DNA from 4 places in the Duganella violaceipulchra genome. Region 4 is predicted to be linked to each of the others. Evidence: predicted binding sites of a transcription regulator. Region 4 holds the regulator's gene; each other region holds the start of a gene.

Region 1 (3,583 bases), on a different contig from region 4:
CGGTGCCGGAGTAAAACAGCTCATTGAGCGTCGGTGTTTCGAAGCCGCGCGCTGCGCTGGCGTACACGTTCAACGCCGGCGAAAGGCGGTACAGCAGTCCGAGCACCGGCGTGGTGTGGCTGTATTCGAGGCTGCCGCTGTCGTTGCCGTTGTTGAGGAAGTGGTCCTCCACCGAGAACTTCACGCTGCTGTGGCGCAGGCCTGCGCTCACCATCCATGCGCCTGACTGCCACTCCGTCTGCACATACGGATCGAGGCTGGTGACCTTGTCGTCCTCGTCGCGGCGCAATGCGCCCTTCACGCCGAATTGCGTGCCGATGAAGTTTTCGTAGCCCCGGCGAGCGTCGCTGGAGCGGCCGTACTCCAGGCCGACGGTGGTACTGAGCTTGCCTCCAGCGAGTTCGCCCACGTGCAGCCAGTTCAGGTCCGTGCCGTGAAAGTCACGGTCGAAATCGACCACGCCACCGGAGTGCGTGGCCGGCGCCTGGAAGGCCTTGGAAAACGCCTGGTACTGGATTACGCCGCGATTGCCTCCGTAAGCGGTCACGCGCAAGCGGTCCTCGCCGAAGCGCTGCTCCCAGCTGGCGCCGATCTGCTGGTGGTCGATGCTCTTGCGGGTGTTGTAGCGGTCGGCCAGTGTGCGTTTCGGGTTTTGGGTATCGGTGGCGTCGATCTCGCCGGCGCGCGGGTCGCGCTGGTAGGTGGCCCAGGCAGCGCCCAGCGCATCCTGGGTGTCGTCCTGGCGCAGCGCGTTGGCGACGATGGTCAGGTTGGCGCCGGCCATCGGCGCCAGCGTCAGCTTGACGAAAGCCTGGTCGCGGGTGGCGGCGCTGTGGGCACGGTAGCCATCGGTTTCGAAACGCGAAGCATCCAGCACATAGCCGATGCCTGCCTGCTTGCCCTGCACATTCAGGTCGACCTTGCGGCTGCCGTAGCTGCCGGCGGTCAGCGTGGTCTCCACCGATGGCGGGCCTTCGCCGTCGCGCGTGAACATCTGGATCACGCCGCCGGAGTGATTGCCGTAGAGGGCGGAAAAGGGACCGCGCAGCACTTCGATGCGTTCGGCCATGTCGAGGTTGAAGGTGGCGGCCTGGCCTTGGCCGTCCGGCATGCTCGCCGGGATACCGTCTGCAACCAAGTGCACACCGCGCACGCCGAAGGCCGAACGGGCGCCGAATCCGCGTGAGGAGATCTGCAGGTCCTGTGCGTAGTTCTGGCGGTTTTGCGCCACCAGACCAGGAACGGCGGCCAGCGCCTCGCTGGCGTTGACGCGCGCCTGGCTGTCGCGGATGCGTTCCGCATCGATGACGTCGATGGCGGCCGGCATGTCGAACACAGTGTGTCCGACGCGGGTGGCGCTGACCACCACCACGTCCGCCGGCGGTGCGGCATCGTCGGCCGCCATGGCGCCGCCGCTCAGGGCAAACAGCGCCGCCACCGCGTTCAATGGGAAAAAGGCTTGCTTCATATTGTCTCCGTTTTGGTCTGGGTTGTACCGGACCAGTAAGCAATATACCTGCCATCCCGATCTTGCGGTGGCACGCCGATTGCAACGGTGATGGCATTTTCCTGAAAGGCGATATCCATGAACAGCTCTCGCATCCTGTCTTCCCTGGTCTTTTTGCTGTGCGGCCCGGCGATGGCCGCTCCCTTTGCCTATGTGCCAAACGAGAAGTCGGGCAGCATCAGCGTGATCGACACGTCCAGCGACGCCGTTGTGCGCGAAATCGCCGCCGGCAAACGGCCGCGGGGCATCGCTGCCGATCCAGGCGGTGTGCGGTTGTTCGTGACCGACGCCGCCAGCAACGCACTGCTGGTCATCGATACCGCCAGCGGCGCCACGGTGCGCCGCATCGCGTTGGGCAAGTCGCCCGAAGGCGTGAACGTATCGGCGGACGGCCGGTATGTGGCGGTGGCGGTCGAGGAGAGCAACAGCGTGACCTTGATCGACGCCGGCTCCGGGCAGGTGCTGGCGGATATCGCCGTGAAAGGCAAGAACCCCGAGCACGCGGTCTTTAGCCCGGACGGCCGCTGGCTGCTGGTCAGCGCGGAGGAGGCCGAGCAGGTCGACGTGATCGACGTCGCCGCGCGGCGCCAGGTCGGCGCGGTGGCCGTGGGACTGCGACCGCGCGGCATGGGATTCAGTCCCGATGGCGCCCGCGCCTACGTCGCTTGCGAATTGGCAGGCGCGGTGTACGTGGTCGACATGGCGACGCTGGCGACGACGGCGCGCATACCGGCCGGGAAGAACGCCAACGGCATCGCAGTGCATCCCAGTGGCCGGCAGGTTTATGTGTCGAACGGCGTTGACGCCAATGTGATGGTGATCGATACCGCCACCAACGCCGTCAGCGCCACCATTGCAGTTGGCAAGCGCCCCTGGAACATGGCCTTGACGCCGGATGGCGCCAAGCTTTACGTGGCAAACGGCCGTTCGAATAGCGTGTCCGTGATCGATACCGCTGCTGCGGCGAAGCGGGCCGATGTCGCGGTCGGTGAATTGCCATGGGGCGTGGTGATCCGCTGAAGAGCTGCTCCATAGTCAAACACCTGTTCCAAACCTGAACAGGTGTCACTGTCCAGGCACCGCTTCCCCGTGCCGTCCGCCCCTGTATTCCATGCGACGCACCGGCAAAAACGCAGCTGGCACGGTGCTTGCGAAAAGGAGAGGGCGCACTACCCACCGCCGCGTTACGCGGCCTCATAAAATCACAGCAGAAAGAGGACGACATGAATCTCGCAGACATCAGCAAATTGGGCGTTGCCAATCCATTCAAGCAACGCTACGACAACTACATCGGCGGCAAATTCGTCGCCCCGGTCAAGGGCGAATACTTCGGCAACATCACGCCGATCACCGGCCAGGTATTCTGCGAAGTGGCCCGCTCCACCGCGGAGGACGTCGAGCTGGCGCTGGACGCCGCCCACGCAGCCAAGGATGCATGGGGCAAGACCTCGCAAACCGAGCGGGCCAACATCCTGAACAAGATCGCCGACCGGATGGAGGCCAACCTGGCGCTGATCGCCACCGCCGAAACCATCGACAACGGCAAGCCTATCCGCGAAACCACCGCCGCCGACATCCCGCTGGCGATCGACCACTTCCGCTATTTCGCCGGTTGCATCCGCGCGCAGGAAGGCTCGGTCGCGCAGATCGACTCCGAAACCTACGCCTATCACTTCCATGAGCCGCTGGGCGTGGTCGGCCAGATCATCCCATGGAACTTCCCTATCCTGATGGCGGTGTGGAAGCTGGCGCCGGCGCTGGCCGCCGGCAACTGCGTGGTGCTCAAGCCCGCAGAGCAGACGCCTGCCTCCATCATGGTGCTGCTGGAAGTGATCGGCGACCTGCTGCCACCCGGCGTGCTGAATGTGGTCAACGGCTTTGGCCTGGAAGCGGGCAAGCCGCTGGCATCGAACAAGCGCATCGCCAAGATCGCCTTCACCGGCGAAACGGGCACCGGCCGTCTGATCATGCAGTACGCGGCGCAGAACCTGATTCCTGCGACGCTGGAACTGGGCGGCAAATCGCCGAACATCTTCTTCGAAGACGTGATGGATGCCGACGACGCCTTCTTCGACA
Region 2 (3,583 bases), on a different contig from region 4:
ACGCCGGACGAGGTATGGTGTGGCGAGCGGAACGGTCGGCGCTTCCATTGCTCGATGCGGAAGGCGCCCGTCAGCGATTGCACGGCGGCCGCCTCCAATGCTTCCTCGTCCGTCATTGCCGGCAGCAGGCCGGGGAAGCGCGCCGCCAGCATGGTCTTGCCGGCGCCCGGCGGGCCGACCAGCAACACCGAATGATTGCCCGCCGCCGCCACCTCCAGCGCCCGCTTGGCGAATAGCTGTCCCTTGACGTCGGCAAAGTCGGGGTACGCCAGCTGTTCCACCAGCGGCGCCGAGTCGTGGCGCGACAGCATGGACTCGACCGACCTGGCCGCGAAATGGCTGCACACTTGCAGCAACGATTGCGCCGGGTAGATGGCGGCGTTGCCGACCAGCGCCGCCTCGTCGGCATTGGCCAGCGGCAGGATGAAGGCCAGCGTGCCGCCGTCGCGCCGCGTGGCCAGCGACATGGCCAGCGCGCCGCGGATCGGCCGCAACTCGCCGGACAGCGACAGCTCGCCGGCGAACTCGTATTGATGCAGGCGGGTGGAGGGGATTTGTTTGGACGCGGCCAGGATGCCCAGCGCGATCGGCAAATCGAAGCGACCGGACTCCTTGGGCAGATCGGCCGGCGCCAGGTTGACGGTGATGCGTTGCGCGGGGAATTCGAAGCCGCCGTTCTGGATGGCGGCGCGGACGCGGTCCTTGGCTTCCTTGACCTCGGTGTCGGCGAGGCCGACGATGGTGAAGGCCGGCAAGCCATTGGCCAGATGCACTTCGACGCTGACCTCCTGCGCCTCCATGCCCGCCAGGGCGCGGCTTTTGAGTACGGCTAGGCTCATGGGTTAGCGGACGACCAGTGGGGATACCAGTCGCCAGCGTAGCCCAGGCCCGCTGTGGTGCTTTGCGCTAGCCCAAACGGGCGCGGCGCGGACCTGCTTTATTGGCCGGCTTTGGCTTCCAGCTCCGCCAGGCGCGCTTCCAGCGCTTCCAGCTTGGCGCGGGTCTTGGCCAGAACTTGTGCCTGGACGTCAAATTCCTCGCGCGTCACCAAGTCCAGCTTGGCAAAACCCTGGGTCATCATAGCCTTCACGTTCTTCTCGATGTCCTTTGCTGGTGAGTTTTCGATGGCCTGATTGATCTTTCCCTGCAGGTCGTTAAAAAAAGTGTTCATATCCATAATATTCCTTGATCTCGCCAGCAATGCACTGCACCATTGCAGTGCACTCCAGCCTTAATGTGGTGCGAAATTCGGCAAAATCACCGCCACACCCATCCCATTCTCACATTTTTTCCAATGCGGTCCCGTTGCCCTGGTTGATACAGCAGCTATCAGCTCGACAACATTAGCTGGCACACATTCTGCTACAGAAGCTATGAACGCATACCCCGCTTCGCTACATATAGGATTTTAAACCGCAACTGCTAAATAAGTTCAACTACACAAGGAAAACAACTATGAAAAGCTTGAGCAAGAACTTCACACTGATCGCAGCGTTGACTTTAGCATTCGCCTCCATGAGCGCCGGCATGGCGCGCGCCGAAGACGCGGCACCCGCGGCCGAAGCGAAACCGGACAATGAAGTCAGCTTCAACGCTGCCGTTGTCAGCGACTACCGTTACCGCGGCGTATCGCAAACCCGTCTGAAACCTGCACTGCAGGGCGGCGCAGACTACACCAACAACCCGACCGGCCTCTACGCAGGCACCTGGCTGTCCACCATCAAGTGGATCAAGGACACCCCGGGCGGCGACGGCGATGTCGAATGGGATCTGTACGCGGGCAAACGCGGCGAGATCGTCAAGGATGTGACCTATGACGTCGGCGGCCTGTACTACTTCTATCCATCGAACGGCCTGCACCCTAGCGCCAACACCTTCGAATTGTACGGCCAGATCGGCTATGGCCCGGTCACGCTGAAATACTCGCAATCGACCACCAACCTGTTCGGCTTTGCCGACAGCAAGAACAGCGGCTACGTCGATGCGTCCGGCAACTTCGACCTGGTCGACGGCTATGTGCTGAACGTGCACGCCGGCCACCAGAACGTCAAGCACAACGGCGCCTCCAGCTACACCGACTACAAGCTGGGCGTGACCAAAGATTTCGGCGTAGTGACGGTGGCATTGGCGGCGGTCTATGCCGACACGAAAGCCTACGTCGGACCGGACGGGAAGAACCTGGCCAAAACCGGGGCTGTCCTGACCATTTCCAAAACCTTCTAAGCGAGGCCAGCATGAAAATGATTACCGCCATTATCAAGCCGTTCAAGCTCGACGAGGTCCGCGAGGCCCTGTCGGCGATCAACGTGCAAGGCATCACCGTGACCGAGGTCAAAGGCTTCGGTCGCCAGAAAGGCCACACCGAGCTGTACCGCGGTGCGGAATACGTGGTGGACTTCCTGCCCAAGACCAAGATCGAAGCGGCGGTGGACGATTCCATCGTCGAGCAGGCGATCGAAGCGATCGAAGGCGCTGCCCGCACCGGCAAAATCGGCGACGGCAAAATCTTCGTGTACAACCTGGAACAAGTCATACGCATTCGTACCGGCGAAACCGGCAACGAAGCTCTTTAAGGGGAAGCTTGATGAAAAAAACTATAACAACGTTGCTCGCTGGGGTATCCATGCTGTTCGCGCTGTCCGCGCCGGTGCATGCCGAGGATGCCAAACCGGCCGCTTCGGCCCCGGTCGCCTCCGCCGCCGCACCGGCCGCGTCGGCGCCTGAAGCGGCCCCGGTCGCCGCCGCGCCAGCCGCCGCGCCAGTCGCTGCGCCAGCCGCCGCCGCGCCGGCCGAAGCTGCCCCGGCCGCCCCGGCCGCAGCCCCCGTGCCGAACAAGGGCGACACCGCCTGGATGATGGTGTCGACCATCCTGGTCATCATGATGTCGATTCCCGGCCTGGCGCTGTTCTACGGCGGCCTGGTCCGTTCCAAGAACATGCTGTCCATCCTGCTGCAAGTGTTCACCATCTTCGCGCTGATCATCGTGCTGTGGTGCGTGTACGGCTACTCGCTGGCCTTCACCGAAGGCAACGCCTTCGTCGGCAAGTTCGACCGCCTGTTCCTGAACGGTATCTGGGATCCGGCCAAGGCCACCTTCGCCACCGCCGCCACCTTCAGCAAAGGCGTGGTCATTCCGGAGTTCGTGTACGTGGTGTTCCAGGCGACCTTCGCCGCCATCACCTGCGGCCTGATCGTCGGTTCCTTCGCCGAACGCGCCAAGTTCACCGCGGTGCTGGCCTTCGTCGTGCTGTGGTTCACCTTCGCTTACCTGCCAGTGGCCCACATGGTCTGGTTCTGGACCGGTCCTGACGCGATCAAGGATGCCGCGACGCTGGCGACCGAAACCGCCAAAGCCGGCTTCCTGTGGCAAAAAGGCGCGCTGGACTTCGCCGGCGGCACCGTGGTGCACATCAACGCCGCAGTTGCCGGCCTGGTGGGTGCTTACATGATGGGCAAACGCGTCGGCTACGGCCGCGAATCGATGGCGCCGCACTCGCTGACCATGACCATGATCGGCGCATCGCTGCTGTGGGTCGGCTGGTTCGGTTTCAATGCCGGTTCGGCACTGGAAGCGGGCGATGTC
Region 3 (3,583 bases), on a different contig from region 4:
GCGTTCGACCATCGAGATCAAGGGCGGCAAGCTGACCTTCAACGGCAAGGTGGTGGCGCTGCCAGGTATGCCGGATGGTGATCTGGTGCAGGTCTATCAACGCAGGCAGCTGCAGCCTGCCGCTACTCCGGCAGCGGCCCCTGTCCAGCAGTAAGGCTTAAGCGCGCAGCATGTCGCCCGCGATCCAGTCCAGCACTGGCGGGCGATGCGGCTGCCAGCCCAGTTGCGTGCGCGCCCGTTGGCCGCGCACGCGGCTGTTGGAGCCCAGGCCATACGAGGCCATTTCGTAGCCCCATTCTTCCTTGGCCAGCTCCAGCTGCCAGTCCTGCGGCGCGCCCAGGTGCAGCGCGCGGGCGATTGCAGTGCTCATGTCGCGGAACGAAGCCTCGCCGCTTTCGACGAAGTAGAACGCGCCCGCTTCGGTCTTCTCTAACGCCAGCAGATACAGGTCGACCACGTCGTCGATGTGGACGTTGGACCAGATATTCAGACCGCGTCCCACATGGCGCACGATGCCGCTCTTGCGGGCCTGCTTGAGCAGGCGTGGCAGCTGCACGCTGTCGCGCGGCAGCGCGCCGTGACCGTAGATCAGCGTATTGCACAGCACCGCCGAGCGCACGCCCTTGCCGGCGGCGGCCAGCACCAGGTCGTCGATGGCGACGCGGGCGGCCTTGTCGGCGGTGGGGGCGGGGAGTTGGTCTTCGAAGTAGATGCGTTCCGTGCCTTCGCCGCCGGAGGCGTCGCCGACGATGCTGGAACCGCTGGTGTGCAGGAATACCTTGCCGGAGCCGGCCAGCGCGTCGATAAAGGCGACGACGGCGGCGCGGTTGTCGCTGCTGGCGGCGTTGATGACGGCGTCGGCCGCCTGCGCCTGGGCGATCAGCAGATCGCGGTCGTTCAAGGTGCCGACCACGCCGGTCACGCCGATTTTGGCCAGCTCCTCCAGCTGTTCCGGCTTGCGCACCAGACCTGTTACCTGATGGCCTGCGCGGACCAGGCCCGCCGCGATCGAACCGCCGATGAAGCCTGCTGCGCCGGTGACGAATACTTTCATACTTTGCTCACTCAATTAGTTCGAGAAGCACACAGTATGAGGATGAACGCCGCGCGCAAACAGCCCGCGCGACGCAAAGCACTCTTGATTCTTGGTCAAATATTAAGCTTGAACCTTGCGCTGCTTGCGCTTGGCGACCACGCCCAGCAGGGCCAGTCCATCCAGCAGCATGGCGTAGGTGTCCGCATCCGGCACTGGCGCGGCGGCCACGGCGAAGGACAGGTTGTCGGCGTAGCCGTCGTTGTAGGAGCCGGCTTCGCGGGCCATGCTCAGCGTGATGCTAACGGTGGACGCACCGACCGGGATGTAGCCTTGCTTGTCGCGCAGCAGCAAACCGGTCTGGTTGCCACGCTCGCTACTGGAGCCGGTTGCACCATCGCGGTGCAGAAGACGCGCTTTGGTGCGAAAAATGTCCTTACGGCGGATATAGCGCGTGATTCAGCTGGCATGACGCTTGCATTACGTCAGGCATGCCCGATACCACCGCATCCAGAGAACTCGCCGCTAGCCACAGTGCATGGCGGGCCAGCCTCGCCCTCGGCTTTGCCGACGACGGCGGCACCACGCGGCTGTTCGACAATCGCCACTACGGCCCGCTGCGCGTGCAGAAGGCGCTGTACCCGGAAGACGCCAGGGTGTGCCACGCCATCGTGGTCCATCCACCGGGCGGCGTGGTGGGAGGTGACCAGTTATCGATCGAAGTGGGCGTCGGCGCGCAGGCGCATGCCTTCCTCACCACGCCAGGCGCCGCCAAGTGGTACAAGGCCAATGGCAAGGTGTCGCGCCAGAGCGTGCGCCTGAGCGTGGGCGCGGGCGCCGCACTCGAATGGCTGCCACAAGAAACCATCTTTTTTGATACCGCTAACGTGGTGCTGGAGCAGCACGTCGACCTGGCCGCCGGCGCCACCTACATCGGCTGCGAGATCCTGTGCATGGGCCGGCGCGGCTCCGGCGAAACCTTCAACACCGGCACCGTCACCCAGCGCAGCAGCATCCGCCGCGACGGTCGGCTGATCTGGTGGGAGCAGGGCGCGATGCTGGGCGGTCGGCTCGACAGTCCGCTGGCGCTGAACGGCAAGACCGTCTGCGCCACGCTGATCGCCGCCGGCAAGCCGCTCAACGCCGCCGTGCTGTCCGAGATCCGCGCTGACATTTCTGGCGATGGCGAGCACGTATTCGGCGTCACCCAAACCAAGGGCGTGCTGGTCGCGCGCCACCTGGGCGACGACAGCGAAACCGCGCGCCGCCTGATGCTCACCGTCTGGCGCCGCTTGCGCCCGTACCTGCTGGACCGCGCGGCCGTTACGCCGCGCATCTGGCAAACCTGAAGGTAAACCTGAGAAACACCATGGACCTGACACCAAGAGAAAAAGACAAGCTGCTGATTTTCACCGCCGGCATCGTGGCGGAACGCCGCCTCGCGCGCGGCCTGAAGCTGAACTATCCGGAAGCGGTGGCGCTGATCACCTGCGCCATCATGGAAGGTGCGCGCGACGGCAAGACCGTGGCGCAGCTGATGTCCGATGGTACCCGCATTCTGACCCGCGCGGACGTGATGGAAGGCATACCCGAAATGATCCCCGACATCCAGGTCGAAGCCACGTTCCCAGACGGGAGCAAGCTGGTGACCGTCCACAACCCCATCCCCTAAAGGAGGTCATCATGATCCCAGGCGAATACATACTCGAAGAGGGCGAGATCGGCCTCAATGAAGGCCGCGCCACCGCGACCGTGGTGGTGACCAACCAGGGCGACCGGCCGGTGCAGGTTGGCTCACATTTCCATTTTTTTGAAGTCAACACGGTGCTCAAGTTCGAGCGCTGGCAGGCCTACGGCATGCGCCTGAATATCGCCGCCGGCACCGCCGTGCGCTTCGAACCGGGCCAGCAGCGCACGGTGGAACTGGTGAAGCTGGGCGGCGATCAAAAGGTCTACGGCTTCAATGGCAAAGTCATGGGCAAGCTCGATCCCAATCCACCGAAGGGCTGACATGGCTACAATCTCGCGCCGCGCCTACTCGGAAATGTTCGGCCCCACCAAGGGGGACCGCATCCGCCTGGCTGACACCGAACTGTTTATCGAAATCGAACACGATTACGCCACCTACGGCGAAGAAGTCAAATTTGGCGGCGGCAAAGTGATCCGCGACGGCATGGGCCAGTCGCAGCGCGTGGCCGCCGAGGTGATGGACACGGTGATCACCAACGCGGTGATCGTCGACCACTGGGGCATCGTCAAGGCCGACATCGGCCTGAAAAGCGGCATGATCGCCGCCATCGGCAAGGCCGGTAATCCGGACATCCAGCCGAATGTGACGATGGCCATCGGCGGCGCCACCGAGATCATCGCCGGCGAAGGCATGATCGTCACCGCCGGTGGGGTCGACACGCACATCCACTTCATCTGCCCGCAGCAGATCGAAGAGGCGCTGATGAGCGGCGTGACCACCATGATAGGCGGCGGCACCGGGCCCTCGGCCGGCACCTCGGCCACCACCTGCACGCCGGGGCCGTGGCACCTGCACGCGAT
Region 4 (3,583 bases):
CGCCGGCCGCGGCACCATGGTGATCCAGCCGACCATCCGTCCGGCCGCGCCGGCGGCCTCTGCACCGGCCGCGTCGACGCCGCCGGCCACGGAGAAGTAAGCATGGAACCATCCTGCGGTAGCACCCTGATCGTGCGCGGCCTGCAAAAGACCTACGGCAAGCGCCAGGTCGTGCATGACGTGTCCCTGCAAGTCGAATGCGGCGAAGTGGTGGGCCTGCTCGGCCCCAACGGCGCCGGCAAGACCACCTCGTTCTACATGATCGTCGGCCTGGTGCCGTCGGACGCCGGCAGCATCGATATCAGCGGCACCGATATCTCCTCGCTGCCTATCCACCGCCGCGCCTCGCTCGGCTTGTCCTACCTGCCGCAGGAAGCGTCGGTGTTCCGCAAGCTGACGGTGGAAGAAAATATCCGCGCCGTCCTCGAAATCCAGAAGGTGGACGGCAAGCCTTTATCCAAGGCTGCCATTGATGAACGGCTCAATACCCTGCTGGCCGATTTGCAAATCGAAAAGCTGCGCGAAAACCAGGCGCTGTCGCTCTCGGGCGGCGAGCGCCGCCGCGTGGAGATCGCGCGCGCACTGGCGACCAACCCGCGCTTCGTGCTGCTCGACGAACCATTCGCCGGGGTCGACCCGATCGCCGTGATTGAGATCCAGCGCATCGTGCGCTTTCTCAAGGAACGCGGCATCGGCGTCCTCATTACCGATCACAATGTGCGCGAAACGCTGGGCATCTGCGACCGCGCATATATCATCAACCAGGGCACGGTATTGGCTTCAGGCCGGCCAGACGACATCATCGCCAACGAATCGGTGCGTCGCGTGTATCTGGGTGAACACTTCCGTATGTAAAACCCATGAAACAGTCTTTGCAACTGCGCACGTCGCAGCACCTCGCGCTGACACCTCAGTTGCAGCAGTCGATCCGGCTGCTGCAACTGTCGACGCTGGAGCTGCACCAGGAACTGGAACAGCTGCTGACCGATAATCCGCTGCTGGAGCGCCTCGACGACCCGCTGGACCGCTCGCTGCGGCTGCTGTCGGACGGCGCCATCAGCCAGCAAGCCCCGGTCGGCGACGCGCCGCCCGAAGGCCCGCCCAACGCCCAGGAGGCGCCGGCCGCCGACGCCGACAACTACGACGGCCCGGCCGCCGACACCGAAAGCACCAGCAGCGACGCCGACGTCGACTGGAGCGACGCCGGCCGCAGCAAGGCGCCCGACGACGAGGACTCGCGTCCGCAACTGGAGGCCAGCCACTGCACCCTGCGCGAACATCTGATGGAGCAGATGCGGGTGACGGTGCTGGAGATGCGCGACCGCGCGCTGGTCGAGCTGATCATCGACGCGCTGGACGAAAACGGCTACCTCGAGGAATCGCTGGAAGAGATCCTGGCCCGCCTGCCGGAAGAGCTGGAACTGGAGCTCGACGAATTGCAGACCGCCCTGTCGATGCTGCAAAGCTTCGACCCGATGGGCGTGGGCGCGCGCAACGCGTCCGAATGCCTGGCGTTGCAGATCAAGCGCCTGCCGGCCATCCCGATGGTCACGCGGCGCATGGCGCTGACGATTGTTGAAAATCATTTGACCTGGTTTGCCCAGCGCGATTTCAACAAACTGAAGAAGGCGCTGCTGTGCGACGACGAAGATTTGCGCGAAGCACAAACCGTCATCCGCCAGTGCAATCCGCATCCGGGGTCGGCGTTCGCGTCGGACGTGTCGGACTACGTGGTGCCGGACGTGATCGTCAAAAAAGCGCGCAACGGCTGGCAAGTGAGCCTGAACAACGACGTCATGCCGCGCCTGCGCGTGAACGCCATGTACGCCAACCTGCTCAAGCAGGGAAAAGGCGAGGGCGCGATGGGCGCGCAGCTGCAGGAAGCGAAGTGGCTGATCAAGAATATGCGCCAGCGTTTCGACACGATTTTGCGCGTCGCACAAGCGATAGTAGAACGACAAAAGAACTTTTTCTCCCATGGCGCCGTTGCCATGCGCCCCCTTGTGCTTCGCGAAATTGCTGATACACTGGGTCTACACGAGAGCACTATTTCTCGTGTAACAACTCAAAAATATATGCTGACCCCGCATGGCATGTTTGAGTTGAAATATTTCTTTGGTAGCCATGTCGCCACCGAAGCGGGGGGGGAAGCAAGTTCGACGGCGATACGCGCACTCATCGTGCAATTGACAGGAGCAGAAGACCCTAAAAATCCTTTATCCGACAGTAAGATTGCGGACATGCTGGGAGAACAAGGCATGGTGATTGCGCGACGCACTGTTGCCAAATATCGCGAAGCGTTGAAGATCCCGCCAGTCAGTCTCCGTAAATCTTTGTAGTTATTTGGTTCCTGCGCGCCCGGCGGTAATGGGCTCCGCACTAACCGTAAGAAGCGACATTATCTTTAGGAGTGTGTATGAATCTCACCATCAGTGGACATCATCTCGAAGTGACCTCGGCCATCCGTGAATACGTGCAGAACAAGCTGGAACGCGTCACCCGCCACTTTGATCAAGTGATTGATATTGCTGTCATCCTGACTGTAGATAACCTCAAAGAGAAAGAGAAACGCCAGAAGGCTGAAATCAACCTGCGCATGTCGGGCAAGACCGTCTACGTGGAAAGCCTGTCGCAGGACCTGTACGCCGCCATCGATACCTTGATCGACAAGCTGGATCGGCAGGTCATGAAGTACAAAGCCAAGGTCCAAGAGCACGGCCACGATGCGATCAAGCATCTCCCGGATAGCTACGAACCCGCTGCCGCCGCCCTATAACAACGGCCCCGGCACCATCCAACTAAGGGCGCAGAGGCGCCCTTTTTTGCGCCCGCAGTAAAATAGGGTTTTCACCACGACCCTAGAGACTCCATGAGCGTATACGTCCACACCAGCGTCAGCAACGGAACCGGCTTCATCACCCTGGACCGCCCCAAGGCCTTGAACTCTTTATCGCTGGCGATGGTGCGCGATATCACGCAGGCGCTGCTGGCCTGGCGCGACGACAGCGGCGTGGCCGCCGTCGTCATCCGCAGCAGCAGCGAAAAGGCCTTCTGCGCCGGCGGCGACATCCGCTTCTTCTACGACGCCGGCCGCGCCACGCCGCAGGGCGGCAGCGCGCTGGTGGAGGATTTCTTCACCGAGGAATACGCGCTCAATCACCTGATCCATTTTTATCCCAAGCCCTACGTCGCGCTGATGGACGGCGTGGTCATGGGCGGCGGCATGGGCGTGGCGCAGGGCGGTCCGGACTGCCGCGTGCGCATCGTCACCGAGCGCACCAGGATGGCCATGCCGGAAGTGAACATCGGCCTGTTCCCGGACGTGGGCGGCAGCTATTTCCTGGCGCGCGCGCCGGGCCAGCTGGGCTGCTACCTGGGCGTCACCGGCGTCACCATCGGCGCGGCCGATGCGCTGCACGCGGGGCTGGCCGATCACTTTGTGCCGGGCAGCGAGATGGCGGCGCTGGCGGCGCTGCTTGAGTCGACTCCGGGGGCTGGCGTGGCCGCGGCCATCGCGGCCTTCGCGGCGCCATTCAAGGCCGCTGCCGGCGACAGCAAGCTGGCGGCCGAGCGCGCCGCCATC

The links. Region 4 encodes sigma-54, which starts transcription at its own class of promoters, with help from an activator protein. Its sites were predicted from a motif close to TGGCANGNAANCTGCTTT; they were not measured.
Region 1: a site for sigma-54 is predicted at 1,537-1,554, ahead of KVP70_RS32200 (beta-propeller fold lactonase family protein). Genes of this name have one in related genera too.
Region 2: a site for sigma-54 is predicted at 1,349-1,366, ahead of KVP70_RS25165 (TorF family putative porin). Genes of this name have one in related genera too.
Region 3: a site for sigma-54 is predicted at 1,498-1,515, ahead of KVP70_RS16795 (urease accessory protein UreD). Genes of this name have one in related genera too.

Annotation. Positions count from the first base shown of each region.
Region 1 covers NZ_JAHTGR010000038.1:9,611-13,193, reverse strand. The annotation lists gene KVP70_RS32205 (TonB-dependent receptor family protein) at 1-1,468, opposite strand, end outside; gene KVP70_RS32200 (beta-propeller fold lactonase family protein) at 1,586-2,527, shown strand; gene adh (aldehyde dehydrogenase) at 2,731-3,583, shown strand, end outside.
Region 2 covers NZ_JAHTGR010000015.1:143,729-147,311, reverse strand. The annotation lists gene KVP70_RS25175 (YifB family Mg chelatase-like AAA ATPase) at 1-839, opposite strand, end outside; gene KVP70_RS25170 (accessory factor UbiK family protein) at 938-1,177, opposite strand; gene KVP70_RS25165 (TorF family putative porin) at 1,456-2,223, shown strand; gene KVP70_RS25160 (P-II family nitrogen regulator) at 2,235-2,573, shown strand; gene KVP70_RS25155 (ammonium transporter) at 2,585-3,583, shown strand, end outside.
Region 3 covers NZ_JAHTGR010000008.1:207,896-211,478, reverse strand. The annotation lists gene KVP70_RS16810 (DUF945 family protein) at 1-154, shown strand, start outside; gene KVP70_RS16805 (NAD-dependent epimerase/dehydratase family protein) at 158-1,054, opposite strand; gene KVP70_RS16800 (hypothetical protein) at 1,157-1,387, opposite strand; gene KVP70_RS16795 (urease accessory protein UreD) at 1,525-2,382, shown strand; gene KVP70_RS16790 (urease subunit gamma) at 2,403-2,705, shown strand; gene KVP70_RS16785 (urease subunit beta) at 2,717-3,043, shown strand; gene ureC (urease subunit alpha) at 3,045-3,583, shown strand, end outside.
Region 4 covers NZ_JAHTGR010000005.1:265,963-269,545, reverse strand. The annotation lists gene lptA (lipopolysaccharide transport periplasmic protein LptA) at 1-100, shown strand, start outside; gene lptB (LPS export ABC transporter ATP-binding protein) at 103-855, shown strand; gene KVP70_RS12025 (RNA polymerase factor sigma-54) at 861-2,339, shown strand; gene hpf (ribosome hibernation-promoting factor, HPF/YfiA family) at 2,417-2,776, shown strand; gene KVP70_RS12015 (enoyl-CoA hydratase/isomerase family protein) at 2,870-3,583, shown strand, end outside.